2 regions of the Oxobacter pfennigii genome follow, and region 2 is predicted to be linked to the other one. Evidence: riboswitches for the same ligand, from Rfam matches in the RefSeq annotation. Region 2 holds a riboswitch; the other holds the start of a gene.
What was found. A riboswitch is a leader RNA that binds a small molecule or an ion and turns the genes downstream of it on or off. The one in region 2 is predicted to bind cobalamin.
Positions count from the first base shown of each region.

Region 1: another riboswitch for cobalamin. It lies ahead of OXPF_RS21650 (ECF transporter S component); the one in region 2 lies ahead of OXPF_RS13765 (energy-coupling factor transporter transmembrane component T family protein).

Region 1 covers NZ_LKET01000027.1:20,821-35,890, reverse strand. Annotated here, with positions in the region: gene OXPF_RS06255 (efflux RND transporter periplasmic adaptor subunit) at 1-294, shown strand, start outside; gene OXPF_RS06250 (efflux RND transporter permease subunit) at 294-3,425, shown strand; cobalamin riboswitch at 3,509-3,681, shown strand; gene OXPF_RS21650 (ECF transporter S component) at 3,846-4,349, shown strand; gene OXPF_RS06240 (hypothetical protein) at 4,349-5,080, shown strand; gene OXPF_RS06235 (MarR family winged helix-turn-helix transcriptional regulator) at 5,103-5,546, opposite strand; gene OXPF_RS06230 (MATE family efflux transporter) at 5,536-6,888, opposite strand; gene OXPF_RS06225 (TIGR03915 family putative DNA repair protein) at 6,985-7,731, opposite strand; gene OXPF_RS06220 (putative DNA modification/repair radical SAM protein) at 7,733-9,016, opposite strand; gene OXPF_RS06215 (superoxide dismutase family protein) at 9,375-9,860, opposite strand; gene OXPF_RS06210 (DegT/DnrJ/EryC1/StrS family aminotransferase) at 10,006-11,124, opposite strand; gene OXPF_RS06205 (DegT/DnrJ/EryC1/StrS family aminotransferase) at 11,124-12,317, opposite strand; gene OXPF_RS06200 (MerR family transcriptional regulator) at 12,342-13,544, opposite strand; gene lspA (signal peptidase II) at 13,885-14,337, shown strand; gene metA (homoserine O-acetyltransferase MetA) at 14,559-15,070, opposite strand, start outside.
Region 2 covers NZ_LKET01000039.1:89,176-104,245, reverse strand. Annotated here, with positions in the region: gene OXPF_RS13800 (AAA family ATPase) at 1-460, opposite strand, end outside; gene OXPF_RS13795 (hypothetical protein) at 473-2,002, opposite strand; gene OXPF_RS13790 (hypothetical protein) at 2,002-2,721, opposite strand; gene OXPF_RS13785 (hypothetical protein) at 2,734-4,749, opposite strand; gene OXPF_RS13780 (DUF4430 domain-containing protein) at 4,770-5,912, opposite strand; gene OXPF_RS13775 (ECF transporter S component family protein) at 5,905-6,630, opposite strand; gene OXPF_RS13770 (ABC transporter ATP-binding protein) at 6,632-8,245, opposite strand; gene OXPF_RS13765 (energy-coupling factor transporter transmembrane component T family protein) at 8,242-9,141, opposite strand; cobalamin riboswitch at 9,305-9,495, opposite strand; gene OXPF_RS13760 (AlkZ-related protein) at 9,631-10,338, shown strand; gene OXPF_RS13755 (DUF4430 domain-containing protein) at 10,525-15,070, opposite strand, start outside.

The sequences.
Region 1 (15,070 bases), on a different contig from region 2:
AATAAAGAACAGGAAATCCTGCCTGGAATGTTTGCAAAGGTGGAGTTCAGCACAGATACGGTTAATGATGCAATCATAGTTAAAAAGGAAAGCATAAAAGAAAAAGAAGGAAAGAGTTACGTATATGTAGTTGAAAATGATGCGGCCGTTGAAAAGGAAGTTGCAATTGGCATGGATACCGGCTCATTAGTTGAGGTTATAAGCGGTCTTAACGAAGGTGAAAATATAATTGTCAAGGGGCAGGACTATGTAGAAAATGGAACAAAAGTTAAGATAGTCAGAGGTGATAATTGATGAACCTTTCGAAGCTCTCAGTCAAAAAGCCTGTCACCGTCATGATGCTGACCCTGATTATAATAATTTTAGGTGCGGTATCATTGCAAAGGCTTCCTATAGATTTGCTGCCCAATATCGAGATTCCAATTATAATAGTTTCAACATCCTATTCGGGAGCAGGGCCCCAGGAGGTGGAAAACCTCATAACAAGGCCTATAGAAGGGGCCATAGGTACCGTAAGCAATATAAAAAACATAACCTCCATGTCATCCGAAGGCAATTCCGTGGTTATAGCGGAGTTTGACTTTGGAATCGATATGGATTTTACATCCCTTGAAATGAGGGAAAAGGTGGACATGGTTAAGGGAATGCTGCCTGAAGATGCGGGAGATCCCATGGTAATAAAAATAGACCCCAATGCCCAGGCCATAGTCCAGCTTTCATTGACAAGTACAATGGAATTATCAAAGCTTCAGGCAATAGCTGAAGACAGCATTCAGCCCAGGTTTGAAAGGCTGGAAGGTATTGCTTCCGTCAGCACAACGGGAGGATATACAAATCAGATAGAAATTTTGGTAAACGAACAAAAAATGAGAGGCTACGGCCTGTCTTTAGATTACCTTTCACAGATACTGGCGTCGGAAAACTTAAATATGCCTGGAGGTCAGGTGCAAAACGGAAATCAGAAGCTGACCATAAAAACTGTAGGCGAATTTAAAAGCGTGGATGAGATAAGGGCTCTTCCCATACCTTTGCAAACAGGCGGTGTGGTAACTTTAAGCGACATAGCGGATGTTCAATTGAATTACAAGGATACCACAAGCATTGTAAAGACTAACGGCAGAGACAGCATAAATATATCGATACAAAAGCAGTCGGGCACAAATACCGTGGCCGTTGCTGAAAGTGTAACAAAAGAGCTTGAAAATTTAAAGAAGGATTTTCCCAACATAAATTTTGAAGTTGTAATGGATCAGTCGGAATACATAAGGTTCTCTATTGATAATGTGGCAAACAGCGCCATACAGGGCGGAATACTGGCCATTCTTATATTGTTCTTATTCTTAAGAAATTTAAGGACTACATTTATAATAGGCGTGTCCATCCCGGTTTCCATTATAGCTACCTTTGCCCTTTTATATTTCAGCAAAATCACATTGAATATGATGACTCTCGGAGGTCTGGCCTTAGGTATAGGTATGCTGGTGGATAACTCCATAGTGGTATTGGAAAATATATTCAGGTTTAGGGAGGAAGGGCATTCCAGGGAAGATGCAGCCATTGAAGGTACGGGGGAAGTAAGCATGGCCGTTGTGGCATCAACTCTGACCACAATTGCCGTATTTATACCTATAGTATTCGTTGAAGGCATGACTGCCATAATTTTTAAGGAGCTGGCCTTGACCATAACCTTTTCACTGGTGGCTTCACTTGTGATAGCACTTACAGTTGTTCCCATGATGGCATCTAAATTACTTAAGGTGGACAGGAACAAGAACAAGGAAAGAAAAGGCATATTAAAAATCTTTTCTTTCATATATGCAGGCTTTGATAAATTCTTTAACGGTATGGAATCCGTATATAAAAAGATATTAAACTGGGCGTTGAATCACAGAAAGAGCACCGTATTTATAGCCATTGCCGTATTTATAGCAAGCATGGTCTCCCTTTCAACAGTTGGTTCGGAATTTTTCCCCCAATCGGACCAGGGTCAGATTTCCATAAGCATATCCATGCCTGACGGCGCTGAAATTGAAGATGTGGCAAAATTGGTGTCAGACATTGAGGGAAAGATTGAAGGAATTCAGGAAATAAAGTCGGTATTTTCAAGGGCGGGTTCCGGCGGAGGTTATCTTGGCGGGGGCTCAAACAGCGGCTCTATTACAGTAATGCTGAAAAGCTTAAGCGAAAGAGAGAGAGGCTCTCTTGAAGTAGCAGATGAAATACGTAATCTGGTAAAGGATATACCCGGTGCTAAAATAGGAGTTACGGCCGCAACCGGCAGCATGGGTATGATGGGAGGTTCTCCTATAAGCATAAGCATAAAGGGAGACGATTTGGAAGAGCTGAAAAGAATAAGCGATGATTTTGAAAATATAATAAGATCTGTCGAAGGAACAAGAGAACCAAGCTCCAGCCTGGACAGAGAGGTACCCGAAGTTCAGATAAAAATAGACAGGCGTGCTGCCACCCAGTATGGCCTGACAGCCTCCCAGATAGCGTCAGCCGTAAGGGGAAATATTACAGGAAGAACGGCGACAACACTGAAATATGACGGTGATGAGCTGGACGTAGTTATAAAGAGCGATAATTTGTACAATGAAAGCTTATCCAATTTAAAGCAGATAATAATACAGACAGCCTCGGGTGCCAGCGTTACTATAGGCCAGGTGGCCGAGGTAACCATAGAAAAAGGCCCCATAACCATAAACAGGGATAATCAGGTTAGGGTGGTTACCGTATCCAGCCAGATTATGGGAAGAGACCTTTTGAGCGTGACAAATGATATAAATCAAAAGCTTATGGAATATAATATGCCGGACGGATATATTTTTGAGATAGGCGGAGAAAGCCAGCAGCAGCAGGAAGCTTTTGCCGATCTTGGAATGGCGCTCGTTCTTGCCCTTATCATAGTTTACATGGTAATAGCATCCCAGTTTGAGTCATTGCTGAATCCATTTATAATCATGCTGTCAGTGCCCTTCTCATTTTCGGGAGGCGCCCTGGCTCTGGCATTGACAAGAAGGTCTTTAAGCGTCCCGGCTTTTATAGGAGTTATAATGCTGGCCGGTATAGTTGTTAATAATGCCATAGTGCTGATAGACTACATTATAACAAGAAGAAAAAGAGGAGAGGACAGGAGGACTGCCGTTATAAATGCAGGCCCCATAAGGCTAAGACCGATATTGATGACGACTTTGACAACCATTTTAGGCCTTATGCCCATGGCATTAGGAATAGGCGAAGGAGCCGAGACTATGGCGCCTATGGGTACGGTGGTTATAGGCGGATTGACCCTTTCAACCTTATTGACACTGGTCTTTATCCCGGTAACCTATACATTGTTTGATGATCTTTCGGTATTTCTTAAGACAAAGCTATTTAAAAGGAAAAATACCGTTGCAGGAGATATAACAGCAGAAATGTAGTTTTAAATATTGTTTTAAGCAGCTAAATGTGATAATATAAACATGATATGATAATTCCTTACAGGAATTATCATATCATGAAAGCTAAATAAAAGCGTGAAGGTGCCATTATGGATAATAGGGAATGAGGTGAAAATCCTCAGCGGACCCACCACTGTACACGGTAGAGATTTTCAATTGCCACTGGCTTTTGCCGGGAAGGCGAAAGTCTTGTTATTCCGTAAGCCAGGAGACCTGCCTTTATGTAATATGTCTGTGCAGACAGGCAGCAGGATGACGGTAAAGTCCTTAAATACGGTATTTTTGTATTTAAGGACTTTTTTATATGTAATAAAGGGTTCCCGGGACCTGCTATAGCAATCAAAGATTGCCATAGTAGGTGGGATTCTTATTTTTAAAATTTCAAGGGGGAAAAGTATTATGAAAAAACAAAAAACAATTATTATGATGGGCCTTTTTATCGCTCTTAGCATCATAGGTGGGTACATAAAAATCCCTAATCCCGTTACATCAAGCATTGCATTTGATTCGCTGCCGGCATTTTTAGCATCTCTTGTCCTGGGAGGATTGCCGGGGGCTGCCGTGGCATTTTTAGGACATATGCTGTCAGCGGCATTGGGAGGTTTTCCTATGAGCTTGCCGATCCATCTCGTTGTAGCCGTTGAAATGGGAATAATAATGGTGGTATTCAGCTTTATAGCAAATAAAATTAACTTGATTGTGGCAATTATAGCAGGTATTATATTAAATGGTATTGTATCACCTGTTATACTGATATTCATTCCTAACTTAGGGCTGCCGGTATTTTTGGCATCACTTCTGCCGTTGATGGCTGCCAGCATATTCAATGTAATTTTGGCTGCAGTAGTTTTCTCATCCATTAAAAATGTAGGATTTGTGAAGGAGATTCAGGAGGCTAAATAATGGGATATTTTGGTCGGGATGTTGAGGTTGTGGATTGCGGCAATGTTTATATAGTGACTGCCTGCGATTCCAGCGGAGCTATAGGAAGCAAAGAGCTGGATGTCGTGAAGGTTACGCCTTATATAGTAGGAAGATATGCAGCCAGAGTGCCGCTTTTAGAGATATTGTCGGCAGGTGCATATCCCATAGTCATGTCCGTCACAATCTCAAACGAGCTGAATCCCACTGGAGAAGGCATACTGGACGGAGTATACGACGAGCTGAAGGCAAATGATATAAAGGAACTGCCAATAGCAATAAGCACTGAAAAAAATATGACCACAAAACAAACTGCCGTTGGCGTCACAGTTGTAGGAAGGTGCGGCAAAGAAGAGCTTAGGATTGGAACGTCAAGGGCTTTGGATGATGTGTATTTCTTAGGCATTCCCAAGGTAGGAAATGAGGTTGACGATCCGGATGATAAAGAGGTGGCAAAAGGAAATCATATAAAGCTGCTATCCTTTATCGAAGGGGTTCATGATATATTGCCCGTAGGCTCAAGAGGTATATTGGCAGAAGCGCAAACATTGGCTAAAAGCAATGGGTGTGAATTGATACTTGAACTCATAGGTGATGTGGATGTAAATAAATCCGCCGGTCCTTCCACCTGCCTTTTGTTTACCTGTTCACCCGGAACTAAGATTCCGAAATTTTTACATGCGCCAGTGGCTAGGATAGGCCGATTAAAATAGTTTATAGAAGAGATAAAGAGTCTTAAAGACTCTTTATCTCTTTTAATATCTCCTGAAATTCATTCATAGAGCTTATAAGCCGCTCAAGTTTGTCTTCAGAAAGCTTTTCCAATCTGCTGCCTATGATGTCCAGCTTTTTATCAAGGTCCTCATTTAAAAATTCCTGACCTTTATTTGAAAGGCTGTAAAATGTATTTCGCCTGTCCTTTGTATCGCTTTCCCTTGTAATATAGCCTTCCTCATCAAGCTTGTTTAGCATTATGCAGGTGCTGGAGCTTGATAAATTAAGCTTTTCACTGAGTTCTTTCAAAGTGCAGCGCTCCAATATTTTAAGGTTAAGCATGGTTTTAAACTGCTGCTCGGTTATGGGTCGGCTGTCATTGTGATAATTATGATAAATCTTCATGTGGCTGTTGAAATTTACGAAAAAATTTAAAAGTTTCCGGGCCGTTTCCTTATTCTGCATTGAGTACACTCCTTCTGACTACTGCTTTGTTTTTCCATTTGTCTGTTCTGTAATAACTATAGCACATCAAAAGACCAGCTATCCAGGCTACAGGAATGCCCCACCATATGCCGTCGGAACCAATTCTGGCAGATAAAAGCGCCGATGCGGGAATTCTTATGACCCATAGGGAAAGTATGGTAAAGAGCATAGGTACAAATGTATCTCCGGCGCCTCTTAATACCGCATTGACTATAAACTGGGTGGAGAATACTATAAAGAAGGCTCCCACTATGGTTAAATATCTTCCGCCTATTGCCTTTACGGCGGCGTCTGAGGTAAATATCGATATGAGGTGCTTTCCAAAGAGTATTACAACTATGGATATTGTCAAGGATATAGTGCCGGATATCAAAATTCCTGCCTTAAATCCCTGTTTTACTCTTTCGGGCTTGTTGGCTCCGATGTTCTGCCCTACAAAGGTGGATACCGCCATGGATACGTTCATACAGGGCATTACTGCAAAGGATTCAATCCTGGTAGCCGCCGTGTAGGCTGCCATGGTGTCGGTTCCGTAGCCGTTTACAATTCTGGTCAATGCCATCATTCCGGCAGAGACCAACATTTGCTGTACGCCGGAGGGAAGGCCTATTCTTACTATGGTTTTAAATATTTCTTTATCATAGGTCATGCCTTTAATGCTGAATCTTAAAACCTCGTGGGTTCTGTTAAGATGGAATACTCCAAAGGCAAAGGAACATGCCTGTGCGATTACCGTCGCCCATGCCGCTCCTGCGACGCCCCAGTTGAATACCATTACAAAGATCAAATCCAGTATGATATTTATAACTGTTGCAATTATCAAAAAAGTGAGGGGGGTTCTGGAATCTCCCAGGCCTCTTAATATGGCGCTTATGGAGTTATATCCGAACATAACCGGCATGCCTAAAAACATTATATTAAGGTATGATTTAGCTGTAGGCAGCACGGTATCGGGAGTTTTTAACAATTTTAAAATGGGTCCGCTGATCATCAACCCCACTACCATCATTATAAGGGCTCCGATAAGGAGGGATATATATGCCGTGTCGATGGTGGTTTTAACTTTTTTTATATCCCTGGCTCCGTAGAACTGGGAAATCATAATGGTGGAACCCATGGTTATTCCCATAATGAGGGCTATAAGAAGGAATAAAATGGGGAAGCTGGCGCCTACGGCCGCCAGGGCGCTTTTCCCCAATGCGCGGCCTACGATAATACTGTCTACGGTAGAATACAGCTGCTGAAAAATATTGCCTATAAGCATAGGCAGTGCGAAGAAGAAAATCTGTTTGGCCTCATTGCCTTGAGTCAAATCTTTCATAATCACTTCTCCTTATTTTGTTATAAAATAATTTTACAGTAAAATAATTTTATAACAAAACACATAATATGTAAATATTACCATGTAAAATAAAGATTACAGAAGGGGATTTTTCTCCGTGAGGTGCTTCCAGTATCTGACCGGCATGAAGCTTTTCTGCAGAGCCTTGTTTTCTCTGTCAGGAATGGCTATGCTGTTAAAATAATCTTTCCAAAGAACCTGAAAATCCATTTCTTCATCAGCTGATTGCAAAGCTGAATCAAGATAGAAAGGGACTATTTCATATTCTTTTTTATTGTACAGGACAGCGGTGTTTCTTTTTACATCATGGATTATAAATAGCTCATTTGACATCCTTTCAACAAAATGAGTTGCCAAAAGAGGCAGGGTGTTGTAATCCGGCTCAATGGGAGCATATAATACATCTCCTTTTAGTTTTTTGAATCTTATGAGGCCTAAAAGCCTGTGTACTTCAAAGGTTACCTTTTTACAGACATTCATTACATTTAGAACCCTTTCATCCTGAAGGTGGAGATTAAGCTTGAAACCCACCTTCCATCCTAAATTAATGTATTCGAATATGAGCTTTCCGGAATTCTCATATTCGGATAAGTAAAGGTAAAATATATTCAATAGTGTATCTCCGCCAATTCTTCTATTAACAGCCTCGGTTATTCTGATTACCTTTTCTTTATCCGTTTCAACTTCAACATAGGTGTCTATGATGCTTTGCTGCACCCTGTCTTTTTTTATGAAAGCCCCCGGACGGATTTTTTTATTAAAGGCTTCACAGACTGCCGAGAGAAGGCCTTCAAAGGTCCCGTCATAAGTAAAGATAATCATTTTAAAGTTCTCCTGTAACTGCAGATGAATTATCCTGCATCATATTGTAAATGGAAAGCTGCTCGAATTTATTTTTAGGAGCCTGCGTTTTTTCCGAAGGCAGTAAAAACTGACGGATGATGGGCAAATCAGTAAATGATGTGCCGTAATATTTGCCCTGGCAGGTTATGAAATGCTTCGCCCGCTTTAACACAACACCGAATTTCTTTAAGTCATCATAGCTTAAGGAGCCTACTCTTCTTGCCGCTCTTATTTTTAAGGCTGAGCGGACACCAATGCCCGGAATTCTTAAAAGAAGGGTATAATCAACGCTGTTTATTTCAACGGGGAAAAGCTCCATATGCTTTAATGCCCAGAAGGATTTTGGGTCCAGATCAATATCAAAATCCGGATTTTTTTCATCCAGTAATTCTCCTGCTTTAAATCCGTAAAACCTTAGCAGCCAGTCGGCCTGATAAAGACGGTGCTCCCTTTTAAGGGGAGGATTTAAAAGCGCCGGAAGGTTGGGATTATCGGATACGGGAATATAAGCCGAATAATACACCCTTTTTAAACTGTAGCGGTTATATAAGCCCTCTGATAATCTTAAAATGCCAAGATCATGGTCATTTGTGGCCCCTATAATCAACTGGGTGGTCTGTCCTGCCGGTAAAAAAAGCGGAGGCTTTTTATATGTTTTTTTGTCTTCTTTTATTTCAATTATTCTGTTGTTTAAATAATCCATGGGTTTAAATATGGCTTCGGCGCTTTTTTGAGGAGCCAGTAATTTTAAGCTCTCCCTTGAGGGAAGTTCGATATTTACGCTCATTCTGTCAACGTAAAGCCCGGCTTTGTCTATAAGCTTTTTATCAGCACCGGGAATTGCCTTTAAGTGTATATAGCCATTGAAATTTGCCATTCTCAATTTCACGACGCATTGCAGCATAAGCTCCATGGTAAAATCCGGGTTTTTATATACCGCAGAGCTTAAAAACAAGCCCTCTATATAGTTTCTTTTATAAAAATTTATAGTTAAATTTACGATTTCATCAGGCGTAAAAATTGCCCGGTCATTGCTGCTGCTCCTCCTGTTTATGCAGTAAGCACAATCATAGGAGCACATATTGGTCATCAGTATTTTAAGGAGGGATATGCACCGTCCGTCAGATGACCAGCTGTGGCATATGCCGCTTACGTGGGCATTTCCAAGGCCGTTATTATTTTTTCTTTCACTGCCGCTGGAGGAACAGGAAACGTCATATCTTGCCGCTGCCGCTAAAATATTGAGCTTTGATTGAATATCCATAAAGTCACCGTCCAATGTAAGGGGACACTTCCCCTCTTTTTAAATAGCTTTTGTAGGAGCCGGGGTAAATGCCCCCGACTTATGGGACGCACCTTTTCTTTGTAAGAAATGAATCTGGAGTAGCCGAAGTGCTTCCTCAACTTAGGGGATATGCCCCGATTTATATTTAATTTTATCATATAAAAACAGTATATGCAAACATATGTTCGAATAAACTGGAAATATCCAGTAAGCAGAAGATGCGCTGAAATAAGAAAGGAAGGCAGTAAAAGATGAAAGGGCTACAGAGAATAGTAAAGGGGCTGTTGCATTTGAAACAGCCCCAACTTAAAGTATCACAACTTAAAGCATCCCAAGGTTATAAGTATCCAATTTGTTTATTGTTTATTACCCCGCAGGCTAATCTCCTTCCGGCGTTTCCTGCCGGCTGGCTTTTAAAATCGTCGGGGCTTTCATGAATTATCATAGCTTTGCCAAGTACATCGCTGACAGTAAATTTGTCGGTGAAAAAATACATTATAGCCTTGCCGTGGTTGGAAAAGAGCACGGGGAAATCTCCGGCATGATTGCCGTGAGGCTGGTTTGTAGGATTCCAGTGGCTTCCGGCAGACTGGAAAGGGTTTTCTGGGTCGCCAACTTCACAGCTGCCCTTTTCATGAATATGAAATCCGTGAGGGCCTATTGGAAGCTTGCTGTCACTGCCCGGCTGGTAGTCGGGAAGGCCGTAAACTTCGGCAAATACATAAGTACCGTCCATCGCATCCAAAAAGTATACCACGCCTCTTATATCGGGTGCTAAAGGACCTCCTTTAATATCTGCTTTTGCTATATTTGTCTTTTCCATTCTCCATTGAGGTGGGTAGGAAAATCCCGGCTGCATATAAGAAAAAACAGGACAAAAGACAGGGTTATAATTAGTAAACAAAGAAAAATCTCCTTTTTTAACTTCTATCACTAATTATAATAGTCTTTTGTCCCTTATTTTGTCCCTATTTATAAAAGTTTCTTATGGTGTGGCATACGAAATCCACTTCATCCTCGGTTATCTCAGGATAAATGGGAAGTGCTGCAATCTCGGTGCAAACCCTTTCCGATACGGGAAAATCACCCTTCTTGTAGCCTAAATAGCTGAAACATTTTTGGAGATGCAAGGGAAGGGGATAATATATGGAATACTGCACTTGGTTTTTCTTAAGATGCTCAACAAGTCCATCCCTGTTTTCAGCTAAAATGTTGAAAACATAGTATACGGGATGCTGCTCTCCCTTTATTTTGGGGAACCTTAAGCCTTGACAATCCTTTAATCTGTCAAAATACCAATTGGCGATAACCTCCCTTTTTGTAATGGCTTCTCTCATGTATTTCATTTTTACCAGGAGTATGGCAGCCTGGATTGTATCTAAGCGGGAGTTGTATCCTATGTAATCGTAATGATATTTTTCAGTGGCTCCGTGTACCCTGTAGGATTTTGCCAGCTTGTAAAGGCCTTCATCATTGGTCACAATCATGCCGCCGTCACCATATGCCCCCAGTGTTTTTGTAGGGAAGAAGGAATATATGCCGTAGTCACCGATGGTGCCGGCGTGCTTGTATTTACTGCCTTTTCCTTTCCAGGACATTCCGAAGGCTTCCGCAGCGTCCTCTAAAACCTTTAAGTTGTGCCTTGCTGCTATATCCATGATTGAATCCATGTCCGCCATCTGGCAGAAAAGGTGGATGGGAACTATGCCTACCGTTTTATCCGTCACGGCATCCTCGATTTTGGCGGCATCAATGTTAAAGGTTTCCTCGTCGATATCAACAAATACCGGCTGCCCCCCATGCCTTGCAATGCAGGAGGTGGAGGCTAAGAATGTAAAGGGGGATGTGATTACCTCACTGCCATTTTTAAAGCCTAAAATATCCGAAGCCAGAACAAGAGCATCGGTGCCTGATGCGACGCCTACGGCGTATTTGGCGCTGGTAAACTCCATTATGGATTTTTCAAGGTCGGCAACTTCTTTGCCCAGTGTGGATATGCCGTCCTTCAACACATTTTCTATGGCCTTGTCAAACTCAGCCTTTTTCTCCTGGTATTCCCTTTGAGATGTATAAAAGTTTACTTTCATTATAATCCACCAGCCTTTAATATCTCTTTTGTACAAGCAATTGTTTCCTTTGCCACATATTCCGCGTCTTCTAAGGCAAGGGTGGAATATAGAGGCAGAGTTATTTCATTGGCATATTGATTATAGGCATTGGGATAATCTTCAATTTTATATCCCAGGCCTTTGTATAATGTAAACATTGGTAAGGGAATAAAGTGCACGTTTGTGCCTATACCCTTGTCTGCCAGCATTTGTATAAGCGCATCCCTCTGTTCTTCCTTAAAGCCCTTTATCCGCAGGGGATACAGGTGATAGGAGGTCTCGGTGCCATTATCCTTTTTAAAAGGAATTTCCGCCCAATCATTTTGGGAAAGCAATTTTGTATAAAGGTCAAATATTTCCTCCCTCTTTTTGAGCATATCATTATAACGTTCTAACTGTACCAGACCTATGGCGGCCAATGTATCTGTCATATTGCATTTGAAGCCGTCGGTCAATATATCGTATTTCCAGGCTCCTGCCTTCATTTTTGATAAAGCGTCCTTGCTCTGGCCATGAAGGGCGGTATATTTGAATTCCCGGAACAAATCCTCCTTGCCAAAAGAAGCCTTGTCATTGTACGTGATTGCTCCGCCTTCCGCCGTAGTAAGATTCTTTACGGCATGGAAGGAGAATACGTGAAAATCAAATTGTGCCCCTACCTTTTGCCCCTTGTATGATGCACCGAGGGAGTGGGCAGAGTCGGAGATAAGCAGTATATCCTCTCTTTTTTTAGCCTTTAAAACCTCTTTTACAGCGTCGTAATCCACCGGAACTCCCCCGAAGTCCACCGTCAATATTGCCCTGGTCTTTGGGGTTATTGCATCATACAGCCTGTTTATATCAATCATGAAGCTGTCCTTTTGAGTATCCACAAAAATCGGCTTTATCCCGCGGTGCAGGGCAACGCTGGCCGTAGCGGTATAGGTATAGGGGGTTGTTATTACATCATCTCCTGATGTGATATTAAAAACCTTAAGTATAAGCTCCATGCCCGCAGTGGCACTGGCCAGGGCTACGGCGTGCTGTGCATTTAAGTATTGCGCAATTTTTTCTTCAAAGGCTGCCACCTTGGGGCCGGAGGTAATCCAGCCTGATTTTAAGACATCAACTACAGCATCTATTTCCGCCTGGCTTATATCCGGGGGAGAGAAGGGTATGCTTTTATGTTTCATAGCTTATGTACTTCCTTTCAAAATTTATTTTGTTCCATAAAAAAATCCTGTGTCTTTGGATATGAATATGCCGTTACTTACAGATATCTCATTATCCAGAAATATTTTAAACTCCATTAGTTTTTCTTCGGAAAACCCCTGTCTTGCGTTGCCCGGCATGGAAAAAATATAATCCATCAAGGGCTTTGCTTCAGTGACAATTAAATTATCTTCATACCTTTTTAGTTTAACATTTTTGAACAATTTTGAAACCTTATCCATTCCATTTTCCAGGTGAAATTTTTCGGTATGCTCCCAGCTTTTAATTGTTATAAGCCGGCAATCAAATTTTTGTATTATATCCCTAAGCTCAGACATGTGTTTTTTACCCACGGTAGAAGCATAGAATATACCTTTGGGTTTAAGGACTCTGTGAACTTCTGACAGGGATTTTTCAATGTCAGGCACATGGTAGAGCATGTGGTTGGCTATAACAGCATCGAAGGTTTCATCTTCAAAGGGTATCATCTGAGCATCCGCCATTTTGAATTTAAACCTGTTATTCTTATTCTTCAAATTAGACTTTGCATCCTTCAGCATACCGGGAGAGAAATCCGTCAGCATTATGCTCCAGCCATCAGGGATAAAGGCAAAATTTTTTACCCATAGACTGGCATCACCGCAGCCTAATTCCAAAATATTTGCATTATCAGGAAGATTTAATTGTTTAAAAAACCATTCCATCCAGCCCTGATTGTTCGTGCTGTAATCTTCATGAACTTTAATCCTGGTCTTTAAATTGGAGGCATTTTGATATTGCGCCGGCCAGTTTATGTCCGCATTGATTGCAGTTATGATATTTATAAATTTGTCCCAATTAAGTTTTTCTCCTTTATTAAGCATTAAAAGAGCCTCGTCGATGGCTGCTGAAACCTCTTGCATATGCCGGATCTTCTGAGTCATCACCTGTTTTTGAAGCTCCAGCGGATTTTTAAAGCCTTTGCCATCAATATCATATTTAATAATGTTTCCTATATCATCAAGGGGCAAACCTATAAATTTTAAGGTCATAATCTTTTGGAGCCTTGCAAAGTCTTCCAGCGAGTAAAGCCTGTGGCCTGACTTATTATGGGCGCTGGGCTGCAAAAGGCCTATACTGTCGTAATACCTCAGAGTCCTGTGTGTAACTCCTGCCTTTGCAGCAAACTCTCCTACGGTGAACATGGCTTCATCATTTCCCAACGACATCACCTCTACATAATTGTAATACATGACGTAACGTCATGGGCAATATTTTTTTGCCGGATAATGAAAAATTTATATAATGCCGGTATTTCACATGACAACTTGGTATGATATTATATGAAAAGGGGCTGCTGCGTCTTGAATAATGTAACGGGCATTGCGAGGGTTCTTTGAAAGTTCTTGGCCTGCCTGTCGCAGAAAATCCTTAGAATTTTTGATTGTTTGAGCGAAAGTAAGTTTAAAAATTCTAGCATTTTCAAGACAGAGAGCTTTAGAACTTGCAGAATCCGAACATAGTAAATGATTGTTCAAGACGCAGCAGCCCAACTAAGGAGGATGGACTATGCTTTGGACTGCGATAATAATTTTGATAATAGTGCTGGATCAGGCTACCAAATATATTATATCGGGTGCCATACCATTGAATGATTCGGTAACGGTAATTGACGGATTCTTTTATATATCCCATGTGCTGAACAAAGGGGCAGCCTGGAGCATTCTGCAAAATAAAAGGTACTTTTTCATAGTTACAACGGTGCTTGTGTGCATATTCATAGCTTATTACCTTTTCAGGCTTAGAAATAAGATTGTAAGGACGGCATTGTCCTTTATAATGGGAGGGGCCATAGGAAATTTAACTGACAGGATTATGACAGGCAGCGTAGTAGATTTTCTGGAATTTCATTTTGGAACCTATATATTCCCTGTGTTTAACGTGGCGGACATATTTATAGTGACAGGCACAATACTTTTGGCTTACTGTATTTTAACATCAAAAGAAGAATTCAATTTATAAAGAACAAAGAGGCTGTGGCATTATGAACAACATAAACGAGCAATTGTGAGAGTTCTGAACAAGTTCTTGGTAACGCTGCCGAAGAAAATACTTAGAATTTTAGATTGTCTGAGCGATAGTGAAGTTTAAAAATTCTTGTATTTTCAAGGCAGGGAGCCTTAGAACTTGCAGAACGCGAACATAGCCAATTGAGTGTTCAAAATGCCACAGCCCCTTATCTTTTACTCCAGTGCGTTTAAATCATATGGTGTCTCCTGGTATACATAGTAGTTGAGCCAATTTGCATATAAAAGGTTTGCATGGCTTCTCCACCTTGAAACGGGGGCTTTTGCCGGGTCGTCATCCTTGAAATAATGCTTTGGCACCTCTATGGGAACACCCTTTGCAACATCTCTGTCGTATTCTGCCTTCAGGGTTAAAGGATCATATTCGGGATGGCCGGTTATAAAAATCTGCCTTCCGTCCTTTGAAGCTACCAAATATACGCCCGACTCTTCCGATTGGGCAAGAATATCAAGGCTTGGCATCTTAACTATATCCTCTTTTCTTATTTCCGTGTGCCGGGATTGCGGCACATAAAATTCATCATCAAACCCTCTTAATAGCTTTACTCCCAGTTTTTCAACGGTATGGGGGAATACACCGAACATTTTTTCCTTGAGGGGGTATTTAGGTATTCCATAATGGTGATAAAGTCCTGCCTGGGCTCCCCAGCATATGTGCAACGTGGAAT
Region 2 (15,070 bases):
GGGTAGCCAGCACAAAAAACGGGTCCGGCAGTTCGTATGTTTTGTTTCCCACAGTAACTCTTTTCTCCTCCATGGCCTGAAGGAGTGCGCTTTGAGTTTTTGGGGTGGCTCTGTTTATTTCATCGGCGAGGAGTATGGAACTGAACACCGGACCCTTCTTAAATACAAAATCAATATTTCCCTTACTGCTGTCTATGATTTCAGCACCTGTAATATCCGACGGCATAAGGTCAGGAGTAAACTGTATACGTGAAAACTCCAGATCAAAAACCTTTCCTATTGCTTTTATAAGCCGTGTCTTGCCAAGGCCGGGCATGCCTTCCAGCAGGACATTTCCCCCTGCCATCATTCCTATGAGCACATATTTTATGACGGAGTCCTGCCCTATTATTACTTTTTTTATCTCTTCTTCTGCTCTCATGTAACTGCTGTAAAAATTTTTTATCCCTACCTGTTCCAATTAATTTCCCTCCTAATCCTTCAACTGCTGAAAATAGTCAATTACCAGAGATCCCTTTTCCATGGGTATTTCAGCCTTTAATACGCCTTCGATGCCTTCCTCATTATATTTAAGCCATGTGCTTTCCATGGTCCTGCTTTCGCCTTTTTCACCGCTTATTTCGCTGTATCCCTTGTCAATCATGCTCCCTTCTTCATTGGCCCTGGAATCTACGGAAGAAACCTCGCTTTCCCCTGCATTTTCAACGGAATTATCCTCTCTTGCTATGGTTCCTTCATTTGCATTTTCCTTTACCTCGCTGTTTTCCCCCGTCTTAGCCGAACCTAAAGCATCGTTATTTTCCCGTCTTTCCATGCCCTGCCCTTTTGCGATTTCCTGGGTCTCGTTTAAGCTTGAATTTTCTCCATATTTATAACCTTCCTGCCTCTCTCCGAAGGAAAATTCATCGGACTTTTTATCTCCTTCCCTGCTTTCAAAATCCCTCATATTCTTTTTTGCAGCAAGCTTTTCCTTTGAATCCGTAAGCTCCTCTGCCAGTTTTATTTCTTCTCCTATCTCCTTTTTTGCTGAGGAGGCCATGTCCTTGCCCTTTATTTCGCCGCTTTTTAACTTATTTTCAATTTCATTTTTTATGCTTTTGCTCTCTTTAAATTCCTCTATGTTATTAAGGTTTTCCAGCATCTTATCCCTGTCTTCTGGTGATATGGGGAAATTTTGCTCCATCATATCCTCCGGTATGTTTCCGCTTAACAAGCTAACATGCAGTGAACTGTTTTGAAGGCTGGTGCCTTCAAATATTTTAGACATATGCCTTAAATTATTTTTATACGCCTTATCTTCCAGGCTCTTTAACTTTTCTTCCGCCTTTTGAAGCTCTCCCAAGGCCTTTTCATAGTTATAGGTCTTATTAAGCCTGCTGTTTAATTCATCCAGGATGCTCATGGCTTCTTTTTTTATTTCGCCGTCTTTTACATCTTCTAAGGCAGCCTTTGCTTCTTCATCAAGTTTCAAGGCTTCACTTCTTATATCCCTGTTGATATTCTCAGCCTCTGATGCTATATCCGCAGAAGCCGAGGGCATAAAATATGCTGCCAGGGATAAAAATATAAGCAATATAAATGCTGCTGTTCTCTTGCTGTTTATTTTTATTTTGTAAGTTTTCTTCAGATTAAAATTTTGCAGGTCTTCTTCCAGCTGGTCCAGAAAAATCTCAAATATATGGCTTTTATGCTCCTTGCCCTTAAGTTCCAGAAAAGTTATAAACCTCTCCTTAAAGCCCAGCCTGTCCCCGCAAAGGGCTGCCTCTTTCATGGAAGGCCTGTCAATTATGGTCTTTACTGTTACAAATGCAGCCATGGCAATATAAATGTACATAAGCTTTTCCTTTAAGTGAAGTACAGGCATGAAACGGCTTGTTATAATTGTTATAAAAGCTGCAGAACCTCCGAGAATACCTGACGTTATTGAATTTACCCCAAGCTTTTCAGCCCACAGCTTGCGGGACAGTTTTTTCAGCTCATCGCCTACAGTTTTCCACTCCATTATGTCGCCTCCCCTTTTTTGTATTTAAACCTTAAAATGACCATACTTAAGATTACGCACCCGCACCAAAAGGCGCAGTACCACACTACAGGCAGCATACCGAGCTGGGTGTAACCCGTTATCTCCGTGTTTATATACCCTCCTATTGACAATAAGGGGTTTAAAAAGAATATTAAAGGTATGCGTTTATCATAGAACGTTGTAATGACTGATTTTGAGTGGACATAATACATATAGAGAAAACCTAAGCTCAATATATTTATAAAGAATACTAAAAAGTGGCTTATGTACCCTGAATGCTCTGAAGTTTTTTCTTCCATGAGCAGCCACTGCCGCAAAACTATCACCGCCATGCCGAATATGCTCTGCATTGCAAGGGGCACCATAAAATTAAAGCTTTCCATGTTGCCTGCTATGAAAATGACAAGCAATAAAGGTATATTGGCCATGGAAAGGAATACAATTTTCATTAAACTTTTAAAGCAGTCTAAAGGCGCAATACTTTTTTCCACTTTAATATGGAGCAGGGAAATGGAAAAGACCATAAACTGAAAAAGCATGTAATACATATAAGTGTTTTTATACACCATAAAATCGAATTCTCCATAATTGAAGGCGACGGTTATGAGGTAAGCAATAAGTACAAATATCGAGACCAAAAGATAGCCTGTCATTACAAATCCATCGTCAATATACATATTTTTAAGCATCTTTTTCACATTAACCGCCTCCTACTTAATTACTCCTCTTATTTTGATGCCGGGAAGTATAAGCCTTCCTTCCCCTTTTATCCTTAAAGCCAGTATATTATTGTTGTCTAAAAACTCCCTGTTGCTTATAACCCCGCCCTCAACAGCTTCCCATATATTAAGGCCGCCGTTAAAAGCTTCTATGGTAAAACCGGCGAAACTGTCGATTATTATTTCACTCATCTGTATACCCTTAGGAAGGTTATAATAAATTTTTACAGCTTCACCGTTTCTGAAGGTGTATTCTCTTATATTCCCATTCTGCAGTTCATATTTTAGGGAAGGTTTTATAACTCCCCCGGGGATTTCCATATTTCCTGAAGATTTCAGGGTGACTGGTATTATCTCCATATTCATGGAGCCGGCCCTTAAAGGCTTTCCGTTTATATTCAAAGCAGTATTTCTTTTGCTGAAGCCTACCAGCTGGCAGTTATATTCCCCGGAGTTTTTTAAGGTAATATAGTATTTTATAAATTCCTTCTCATATTTATCTGAAAGCTCTTTTTGTATGGTATCGATGTATTCAAAGTCCCCTTTTCCTCCTAATCCCTCGTCCAGTAAATAATCTATTTCCACCCTTTCATTGCTTTCTATATCTCCAATTTTTATAAAGGTATCTCCTATAATTAAAAATGAGTCTTTAAGTTCATATAAAAGCTGATTTTTAATTTCACCCTTTATATGTCCATCCTCTAGAGTTAATTGGAAGCCTGTATCGCCTTCCATGGAATTTACGGCAAAATTATAAATATAATTTGTTACTCCGGTTGTTTTGTATGTTATGCTGCCTTCCACGGCATCATGGATATATTCTCCCCCACCTTGTGCAGGTACCATTAATGATCCGGTATTAGTAAAGGTTATGTCTTTTTTTGAGGGGTATATATTTATAAGGGAATTGGCCTTATAATAGCCGTTAAAAAATTCATTTGCTGAAGCCATGGTAACCTTTTGCCCGCCGGAGCCTTCCATGAAATATACGGTATAAGTGACTGCCGTAAAGAGGACTATAACCCCCGCCCACATATATGCCCTGCTCTTTTTAAGGAAAACCATTGCCGTTACGCATGCTCCGTATAAAATCAACAAACACACCAGAAAGTAAATCAAATTTCTGTCTGCCTTCAGTATACTGTGGGCGGGGCTGTTTAACATTTCAATGTTTTGTACAGTTTCTTTAATGTTTGCCTTTTCCGTTAAAGAACTCAGAGTTTTATAGTTCATGTTTTCTAAAAGGATTTTTTGAAATTCATTTATACTGTTTCTTTCGCTCAGCTCAAAAACCACAGGCACTATAAGCCCATTTCCTATGTAGGTTATATCCTTTATATTTTCAAAAGGTCCCTGGAAATTTTTATATTCATACTTGCCTTTGCCTAAAAATAAAATCCCCCCGTTTTTCAGCCACTTGTCCAGGTTTTCCATGAAATTTTGGCTGAGGCTTTCAGTATTAAAATCATCCAGTATTATAAAATTTATATTTTGAAACATCTGATAGGACGGTTCCACATTCTTCAAATCTATAACTTCTGCCCCTGCAGTCTCCAGAGGATCTATTTTAAGCTCGGTAAAAAATCTGTAATTATCCGCATTGCCGGACAATACCCCTATAAACGGATAATTGCTTTCATATATTGTTATTGGAAATGTTTTTTCTTCTGTTGCCTTATCCTTTTCCGTCACAGAAACCTTAAAATCCTTTACCGGGTTTTTGACGGGCATTAAAAAAGTGTAGGCTTTCTCAGTACCCGGCGTAATATTTATATTATGGTTGTATGTATCTTCTCCAATTGACAATGTGAGGCTTCCCTCTATTCCTTCACCGTCTGCTTCCACAGTGACCACTATGGGGGATACATGGCCAAGCTTCCCCTTTCCGTTAAGAGCACCTACCGCCTCTATATTTAGCACCCCCGCATGGGCTTTTATGTTAAACGCCAGGGAAAAGGCAAAACACAGCAGAAAAATTGTCCTTATTTTTTTAAAGTGCAATTCCATATCCTCACATCCCGTAAAGTTTACTGTATATATGGTATTTGTATAATTTCATCGCCGGCTATTACAGCCTGAAAATAATTTTTAATGCTTTCGGGTTTTTCAATTAAAACCTCTGCCGCCTTTTTTATGCTGTCTTCATCATTGCCCGTTACCAGCCATACCGGAACTACGCTGCCCATGCCTGCGGCAGTTGCGTATATGGCGCCGGCTTTTGAAAAGCTTTTGATAACCTTTCCCGTATTATCCAGGGCATTTAACTTGCCTTCCTCAAATTCCACATAGACGCCTTCCATCTTATTTTTCCAGTTCATATCCTGCAGCCTCTTGCTGTCTTTTGAAATATCATCAAAGCTTCCGATTATAATAGTATATTTTTCCGGCTTTTCAACCTTATCGGCATTATAAGGAAGTATGTCTACAGATACTACTCCCTGAGAAATAAGGCTTTCTTTAAGCTTTTCCCCTTCTTCCCTGAAGTTTTCCGTATACATAATGACGGTACCGGGATTTTTGCCTCCAAAGCCGTTTTTAAAGGGCTGGGGATAAGAACCTATAACCGCAGGTATGAACATGGTGGTATTCCATTCATGATAGTCCCACCATATTACATCTCCCGGTGCCGGCCTGTACTCGGCGACTCCTATGGGGGCAAGTATACCGTTTACCCAGTAAAACCAGTCCTCCTTGCTCCTGTCTGCCCCGCTGAAAAATGTATACTTTGATTCCAGGCCGTTTATGGAGTTTACAAAGCCTCCTCCGTAGGCTGTCTGTATATCTAAATTTCTGAACAATACTTCCATGCCTACTTCGTCTTTAACCAGCCCTACATTTTTGGAAAACATTTTATTATAGCCGAAGTCTCTTGTTACGATTAAATCTATTTGATAGGGGCTTTCTATATCCCCGCTGGCTTTCAATTCCTGTGAATTCTGTGATGCCGGCCGGCCTTCCTGATACTTTATTTCACCCTGTACCGGACCTTTATAGTCCTTATATATGCTGGTATCCACATTTTCTTCTAGTTTGTTATTTTCACTGCTTTCTGTCTCAACCTTCACATTTTCATTATTTGTTATAACCCTTGTCCCCTGTTTTCTCCCGCATGCAGTTAAAGAGACAATCAATATTAAGCATATTAAAATCAACATCCTTTTTTTAAGCATAGTCCCGCACCTTGCTTTCCGTTTCATTATCATTCATTATCCTGACTATTTTATTTCTCCTATTGTACCTTTCCAGAACTTCTATAAAGCTCTTTCCAAATACTCTGGAAAACACTATATTCCCCAAAGCATGCATGCTGTCGTATGAAAAGCTTAAAATGCTTCCGATTAAAATTGCTTTTAAAGTAACAGGCCTTATATATTGCAATAAATACCATTGGTTCAGTATGAAGCCGTAAATATATCCCCACAAGCCGCAGAGCAATATAAAAACGTTTATTCCTCCGCTTTTTATGGGCTTTTTAAAAGCCCCGAAAAAAGCTCCGCACAAGCCCCATCCCATCATCTGCCATAGAGTCCAGGGTCCATGGCCTAAAAAAAAGTTTGAAATAAATGCGCTCATGGCTCCTACCATAAAACCGTTTACACTGCCCATGCTGTATCCCGTAACGGCGCACATGAAGGTTACGGGCTGGACTCCCGGTATAGCTGCAAAAGGCACCCTTAAAACGCCGATTATGGCGGATATTGTTGCCAGTATGCAGATGGTTTTTGCATCTATTTCCCTCATTTCAAATATGATTACAAAGGATACCATAATCGCGGCACAGCTTATAAGCACCGAGACTGCTGCATCCACATTGAAATAAGTGACTAAGAATAATATGACTGCAAAAAACAAAATGATAATGAGCTCGGGCTTTATTTTTCTTTTCATTTTATACCACCTTTAAAAGTTCTATTGCTTCCCGGGAATTTACAATTCTGTACTTGTCTTTAAAAATTTTAGCAATCTGGGGAGAGTAATACATGGAGCCGTAAAGTATGTCTTCTGTCCAGCCTTTAGCCACTATTTCCCCGTGAAACATAAGAGTAACGGTGGTAGCATAGTCTGCCGCAAAATCCGAGTCATGGGTTATAAGCACCACTGCTTTTCCCCTATGGGATAAATCCCTGATAATGCTTCCTAATTGTTCCTTGCTTTCTCCGTCCATACCCCGGGTAGGCTCGTCTAAAATTACTATGTCCGGATCTGCTGCCATGGTACAGGCAATGGCTACCCTCTGTTTTTCCCCTCCGCTTAAATCCCTGGGGTTTCTATCCTTCAAATGTCCGATATTTAATATTTCTAAAAGGCTCTTTACCCTCTTCTCATCGTATTGGCCTATATTTTCCAGAGTGTAAGCCACTTCTTTAAACACATTGCTCCTTCCGAAATAATCGTTGGGATTTTGAGAAAGATATCCTATTTTCTTTATTCTGTCTTCCATAATAATTTTTTTTAAATTCTTGCCATTTACCACAATCCTGCCGTTATATTCCTCGATAAGGCCTGCGATAATCTTGAAAAATGTACTTTTCCCCGCACCATTTTCCCCCATTACCGCCATTATTTCTCCGCGGTGCAGCACAAAGTCTATATCTTTTAATGTCTTCTTCCCTTTTTCATATTCAAAGTTTACTTTATTTGCTTCCACGACGACGTTCCCCAGGGGAAGATGCTCTTTTTGAGGGCGGTAATCAAATTCAATATCCTTTATATATTCTCTTCCTTCTCTTATGGTTACAGGGAGCCTGTCTCTTCCTGATTTCTTAAAAATATATGTAATATTTGGAAGATGACATTTTCTTTCTATAATTTTTGGAATACTTTGGGGGCTTCCTTCGGCAATGATCTTTCCGTCCTCCATAAAAATTATCCTGTCCGCCAGATGAAAGCACCTGTCCAGCCTTTGTTCCACCATAACTACAGTTTTTCCCAGGTCCCGGTTAAGTCTTTTAATGGAATTTAACACTTCTTCCCCGCCTATGGGATCCAGCTGGGATATGGGTTCATCAAAGGCAACTATATCCGGATCCATAGCCATGACGGAAGCTATGGCTACCCTCTGCTTTTGCCCCCCCGATATTTCCGTATTTTTTCTGTCTCTTATTTCATTTAGCCCGAGGAAAGACATGGATTCCGCCACATTTCTCTTCATGCTGTCCAAATCCATGACCAAATTCTCAAGTCCAAAGGCTATCTCTCTTTCCACGTCCTGGAGGACCATTTGCTTTTCCGGATCCTGAAAAACCATCCCTACCGTCTTCAATATATCCTGCCTGTCCATATGTTCTATATCTTTCCCTTTTAGCATTACCTTTCCCCCAATGGTCCCGCCATAGAATCCGGGGACAATGCCGTTAAACAGCCTTAACAGCGTCGATTTGCCGCAGCCCGAAGGACCGGCTATCAATACAAATTCTCCTTCCTTTATGGTAAGATTTATATTATCCACGGCATTTTCAGAGCTTTCGGGGTACCTGTAAAATACATCATCCAATTTAATCATTTCCAAGTTTTCCACCACCAGTTTATTATTGAAGGTATAAATAAAAGTATTATAAATATAATTTCCTGCAGGGATAGGGGAATTTTAATACTGTCCAGCACAGGATAGAAGGCATATCTGTGAAAACCATTGACCAGAAAATATATAAGGTAAATAAAAAATATGACTATGAAACCAAGCATCATCCAATCCCCGGCCGTGAACCTTTCGCTGAAATAAGAGCTTCTTTTGGAGTACATTCCATATCCCCTTGAGTACATGGATTCTGCCATATCCGCCGAGTTTTCTATGCTGGACAAAAATAATATATTAACGATGGATGCGCTGCTTGCCAGCCTTTTTCTAAGGCCCCTGCGGCTCATCATATTCCCTCGTAATTTTTCCACTTCTTTGATATTTAAATAGGCATTCATTATTGTCGTAAAGAGCCTTAGAGTCATATTTACCAGCAAGGCGGACTTGCCCAGGAATTTTGAAAAATATCCGAAAGCCCTGTCGGGATGGATGACTAAATTCCCAAAACCGAATAAAACAGTTACTCCGATTATTTTAAAACCGCTGAACAATCCATATAATATCGCTTCCATTGTGATTTTTATCCTGCCAAGGATTGGTATGTTAAAATGCCCTGTATAAATAACCGTTTCTCCCGAAGACACAAGTAAAGGATTCAATATAATTAAAAGCAGTACAAAGGGCAGCATCATCTTTCCGTATTTAAACAAATCCTTTCCCGACCCATCCATATAAGCCATGGCTAAAATGCTTAATATTGAAATTAATATGTATAAGGGGTTTTCAATAAATATAAAAATTAAGACGTACAAAAATATAAGCGAAACAGTAACAAGTGGGTGCAGCGACTGCAAGAATGTATTTCTGGCTTTATATATCATAAAATCATCGCTTTCCAAAATTTTATCGATAGGGAATATGCAAAATAAAAAACACCTCAATATTTCAGAGGTGTTTAAAAACACAATTTATTTTGAGCAGCCAAAAAATACGGACTACCCTATATACATTGCTTTCCGACGCTGCGTTATCTTTCCCTCCGAAAGATTCGACAATTAACGGGCAGGTTTCCTGGCTGAGCTTCATCCTACTCCCAACTCTTCCCAGAATATATTATTCCAGTGATTCTTGCTGGTTTCGTCAACATCACAGTAACGGTGGGCTGCAGTGGTATTTCACCACTTTCCCTTTTAACCCATCCCTGTGGAATGGGCACCCGATAATGGAATATTCAGTTTTAATCTTAATAAAAATATAGCATACTATTACATCCAATACAATAGCAAAGGGATTTACAGGTATCTTTTTTTGAAAAAGTATGTCTTATTTATGTGGTATAATGTTTTCATACTTGTCAAGGAGGGTTTTGGATGAGTAGTAAGCAAATAAAAAACTACGGCGATTTTATTAGCGCCTTGCTGGACGCTGGGTTCTCAATGGGAGGCGGGAACAGCGAAGGGATTTTCTCTGTAATTTCATGGAATTGGGAGGAAGAACCGCCTTATGAAACGCCTGTTCGCTGGCACACCGGCGACCCGGAGACTGACCCGTGGGAATGGCGCATGCGTGTGCTGGACGAGCGTAAGGATATTGCTTATGCAAAACTGTTCTTTAAGAAAAGCGGATATATCGTCAAAGAATGGGTTCCCTATTTTCTCGCGGTTCGCAGAGGCAATATGACCTTTGATGAAAAATACTCGGACGGTGCAATCAGCAACCACGCGAAACGCATTTACGGCACCATCCTTGAAAACGGTATGCTGCCGTTACATGCCATAAAGCAGCTTGCAGGTTTTGGCAAAGAAGAAAAATCTCAATTTGAGCGGGCCTTGGTTGAACTGCAGATGAAAATGTATCTGACCATGTACGGAAGGCAGCAGAAAATATCTAAAAAAGGTGAGGAATACGGCTGGTCGTCAACGGTGTTTTGCACAACCGAGAGTTTTTGGGGTGAGGACGTATTTGAAAAAGCCTCAAAAATCGGAAAGGATGAGGCCATTCAAAAAATAACAAATCATATTTTTACTCTTAATCCAAACGGTGAACCAAAAAACATTTTGAAATTTATCAAAGGCTAGTGTTCCTTTAACCGTATTGAAAGCTTGGCTGCAGAAATTCTGCCTGGCTTTTTTTAAATTGAAGTAAATCTGTAGCTAAATAAGCATGTAATTAAAAATGGCCCGTGCAGGCGACTGAAACCTGCACGGGCCAAATAAAAGGAGGCTGTTTGTTAATCTATGACTTTAAAAGTTTAGCGTATAACCTTAATTGTCTACATCTATTAATATAGGCTCTGCAAGCTGTTTCATAACATCAAATGTATCCCATACGAACACCTTAATCTTGTATGTGCCGGTATCGGGGATGGCAAATCCTCCCGAGAGCCTTACCGTTTCACCGGATGCAACTTCTTTTGATGCATAGGCATAATTTATCATCTCGTTTTTACCTTCTGTAATGTCATAGAGGCAGATGATCAATGTAGCCTGCTGGGGTAAATCATTATTGTTGGTCATCTGTACGGTTACATTGGCATCTTCTCCGTTGCTGAATTCTCCGTCATCTGTCCTTTCAACGGTAAATCCTGTCATCGGTTCCACAGTTACTTTGCAATACGGGCGGGAAATGTCAATAACTTCATCATCATCTTCGTTGAACCGCACAGCGGAAATCAGGTATTCGCCGGGCTCATCAAAACTTATTTCTGCTGTACCGTCCTGGCCGGTAAATATTCCGGTGGAATTGCCGGCATTTACTTCTCCGTCACCGCTTATATAAAGCTCTGCTCCTTCAATAGCTTCCGGTCCGGTAGACTGGCCAAACATCCAATTTGCAATATTTTCCCCCGTAAGAGTCAGGTTTAGCTTTTCTCCTGTTTTTACTGTAGCTTCTTCCCTGTCAAACATGGAGTGATATCCGTATATCCAGTCCACGCAGAAAACTACCACACTGTCTCCTTCTTGAAGCTCATACTGGGAAATAAGGTCTGTTGATGGCATTTCATTGTTAACGGCATACATCCAGGATACGCCATAGGTATCGTTTTCCTGGCCGAATATTGATTTAATAAGGCCGCTGCTTACATCCAGTATACTCTTATCCACCGGGTCTGCTCCGGCACCTTCTTCTATTCCTTTCACCAGAGCATGCAGGGCCGTCACTTTACCGTTATCGGTGCCGCCAAAGGATTGAGGATTAAAGTATTCTATGGAATCAAGGGTGGTCTTGGGCAGCAAGGTTACATCCGGCCCTTCAATTCTGATAGAAATATTTTTCACGGCCTTCTCTGCCACCGGGTCAATATCCGGTGCATTGAGCCAGGAGTTAAGGTAAGGCGGATTACTGCCATTATAGGATGTTTCCTGTTCATAATCGTTTATATAGTGCCATATGACTTGGTCTCCGTCTGCCAAAGTTTGCTGCTTAAGCCCCACATTGGAATGGATTCCGTTGACTGTATACATCCATCCGGATTTTGGACCGTTATCAAAGGCATATAGCCAGTAGCCTTTTAATACAGCCGGTGCCGTAATTCCGGCTACATAGTTATCCTCGGCACCCTCCTGGGAAAGCCCTGCATCCTCAATTGCCATCATAAATAAGTCATACATTTTGCTGCCTTTATCCATTGTATAGGCTTTGGTTTTTATCCAGTTTATATAACCGTCAAAGCGGGGTTGCCCATCTTCATGAACAGTGTCACCGATGAGGCGGAAGGTGACGGTTATATCATCCGAAGTACTGAAGGTGACTTTGTAGTCCGGCGCTAAGCGGACCACAAGTGGCAAACCGTTTGCATGGTATTTCTCGATTTGCAAAGAATGGTCGCCGTCAGTGAGATGGGCGCTTTCTATTTGCACTCTGCCATTTTCATCCGTTGTGTAAGTAACATCGTCCCAGGTCACGGTGGCCTCGGAAATTGGTACGGTATAAGGCACCTCCACCGTATCTCCGTCTTGCTCTACCCATTGAGTACCAGAGGCGGTAAAGGTGATTATACCGCTGCTGTTTAATTGGGAGGTATCCACTGTAGGATAGAGGCAGTTTGCATCGCCGTAATACAACAGTAATTCATCATTACCTTCTACATTATAGTCGGAAACTCCAACATTAGGTAAAATACCGTTAACGCGGTAGTTCCATCCGTCATAACCTCCAAAATGAGCCTGCTCCTCTCCATTTATAGCGGATATATATTTACCGAAACTGGTGTCGGCAAAGGTTATGGATAGAGAATCCTCATGTTCATCGAGATAATTCAGCACATCATATGCTGTGACATCTCCCGTGTTGGGTACCGTCACGCTGCCGTTATAGAGATTGCCGTCAATACCCTCGATACGTACATTTACGATAATGTCTTCGGCCACACCGAAGCAGAAAAGATATCCTGATTCGTTGAACAAATAGAGGTTTCCGTCATTATCGGCAGCAATCTGCTCAAAGGCAAACTGGGATATGGACGGCACCGCAACCTTACTTATTTTCGCATCATCGGCAGTGGTAACGGCTGCTGAGTCCTCCAGCACATAAACAGGCGCTGGTTCGGAATAGCCCTGGAAATAGAGATATACCTTATGGCTGTTGCCTTCATTGGCATAAGCTGTGCTGAGTATAGGTGTGCTTTGGACTTTAACTTTTTCTCCGCTATCAATGGTATAAATGGTCTCCAGAGTGTATGAAGAGCTTCCGCTTGGCTTCACAGGCGTCGCTTTCAGCACATCGACTTTTCCCTTCTGGCCTGTCAGGTACACCCTGTCATTATAGATTACGGGAGTGCAGAGGCTTTCCTGGCTGACGTCTGTAATAACGGGCCTGTCCGCCGTTCCTCCTGTATTTGTAATGAGCTTTCCCTGAGCATCCAGCTTTACAGCATACAGCTTGGCACCGGAGTATGAGGCAAAATAGAGCCTTCCGGTATCTTTACTGTAAGCAACGCCGCCCCAGGTATAGATATTGTTATCAGAGCTGAATTCCCATGTACTTATAACCTCTCCCGTCTTGTATTTTACGGCATAAAGGGTCTGGACAGCAGCCACATAGTAATTATCGCCTACTACGGTGCCCGAATTCCAGTTAAAATCGTCATTTAAGCTCCATGCAGGTTTGTTGCGGCCGTTTTCATCCACTTCAAAGCTGGTGGTCTTGAAAGCATTTTTGCCGCAGAAAATATACCCGTCGCTGTACACAATGGGACGGAAATTACCGACAGTCCCTTTGCTGTTCAGGCTGCCGTTGACCTGGGTGCTGTGCTGGCCACCGACAGTTGTCCGCCAGAGTTCCTTAAGGGTGCCTGCTTCAAAGGCGGTAATATAAGAGCTTCCGGCAAGGAAAAGTACACCGTCGCCATAGGCCAGGTAATCGTACATATAGCCTGCTGTACCGGCAGTTACCTGTGCCTTGATTTCACCTGTTTCCTTATCTATTTTGTTAAGATATCCGTCGCCGGTTAGGTAAACGTAGCCATCCGCCACGACAAAGGACCCTGCATAGGCTGCTCCAAAATTATCGGTCGAACTTATCTGTGTCGCCCATTTTTCAATTGCTTCACCGGCGCTTACAGGCAAAGGGGAATTTATTATGGCATTGCCATCCTTATGGTTATATGCCCCTGCCCAGCCGGCGGCGCCTGAACTGCTTCGGTCCTTGTTCAAAATGATCCTAATAACACCCACGCCTCCAAAAGCTCCGGATGCGGGATAGCAGCCATCCAATGTGACGGTATAAGTGTAATCTCCGTTGAGGCCGTCGAAATGCCCCTCCGTCCCGGAAACCTCATTATTCTCACTGTCAAAAACTTTAATGAGCGCACCGGCGGCGCTGTCAACTCCCTCTCCGGCTATAATCTCAAAGTCTACGCTATAGTACATGGAAAGAGAGATTTCGTTTGTCCCATTTTCTGAAACTGTGAATTCGCCAGTTATGGTTGGGAATCCTTCCTTTGAGACCTCATAGTTATATGTACCGTCTTCCAGGGAGTAGGTGAAAGTACCTCCCGATACCGAGACAGGGACATAGGTAAAGCCGTCACGGAATATCTTTACTATTGCCTCTGGGTTATCCACAATAAATGTAAACACCCTCGGGTCGGTCATATTGACGGTGGTGATATTATATGTTCCCGTTATTCCCAGGCATTCGGCGGTAATGGTGGCAGTGCCCGCCGATTTAGCCGCAACGACGCCGCTGTCATCTACTGTAGCCACACCGGGGTTGCTGCTGCTCCAGTTTACAACATAATTGGGAGAAACGCTCAAAGGCACGGCACTTCCTACCTTTAGGCTCTCTACGCCTGCCGGCTGCGATACCTCAAAGGATTGGGGCAGTGATGACACGGCAGCATCCTTCTTTACCGGGTTTGCCACTATGCTGTCCACCTTGAAGGTAGCACAGTAAAGGCCCTCGCTTTCGGATGTGACATATTTGTCTCCAGCCTGCATATAATATGTATCTCCAAGCTTGCCTGCAAAAGCCACGTAATAGGCAGCCATGGGAAGATTAGCCGCCATATCCCGGACATATCCGGTGCCCGGATCATGGTTTAATGCAAGCTGTGTGCTGCTTTCTACAGGGCTGTCTAATTTTAAAGAAACGATGCCCTTTCCATCAATAAATTTGCCTGTACCATTGCAAAATACGGCGCCTTTCATAACATCAAATGAGGCTCTGTTACCCGAAGCCGCAATAAAGGATGCGTTATCCTTAATACTCATTGTTGAATCTTTAGCAAGATATACTCCGTTGGTCTGCCCATAGGTAAACAAAGAGCCTACCTTGACTGTAACCGGCCCGTCGGAGCGTATTCCATAG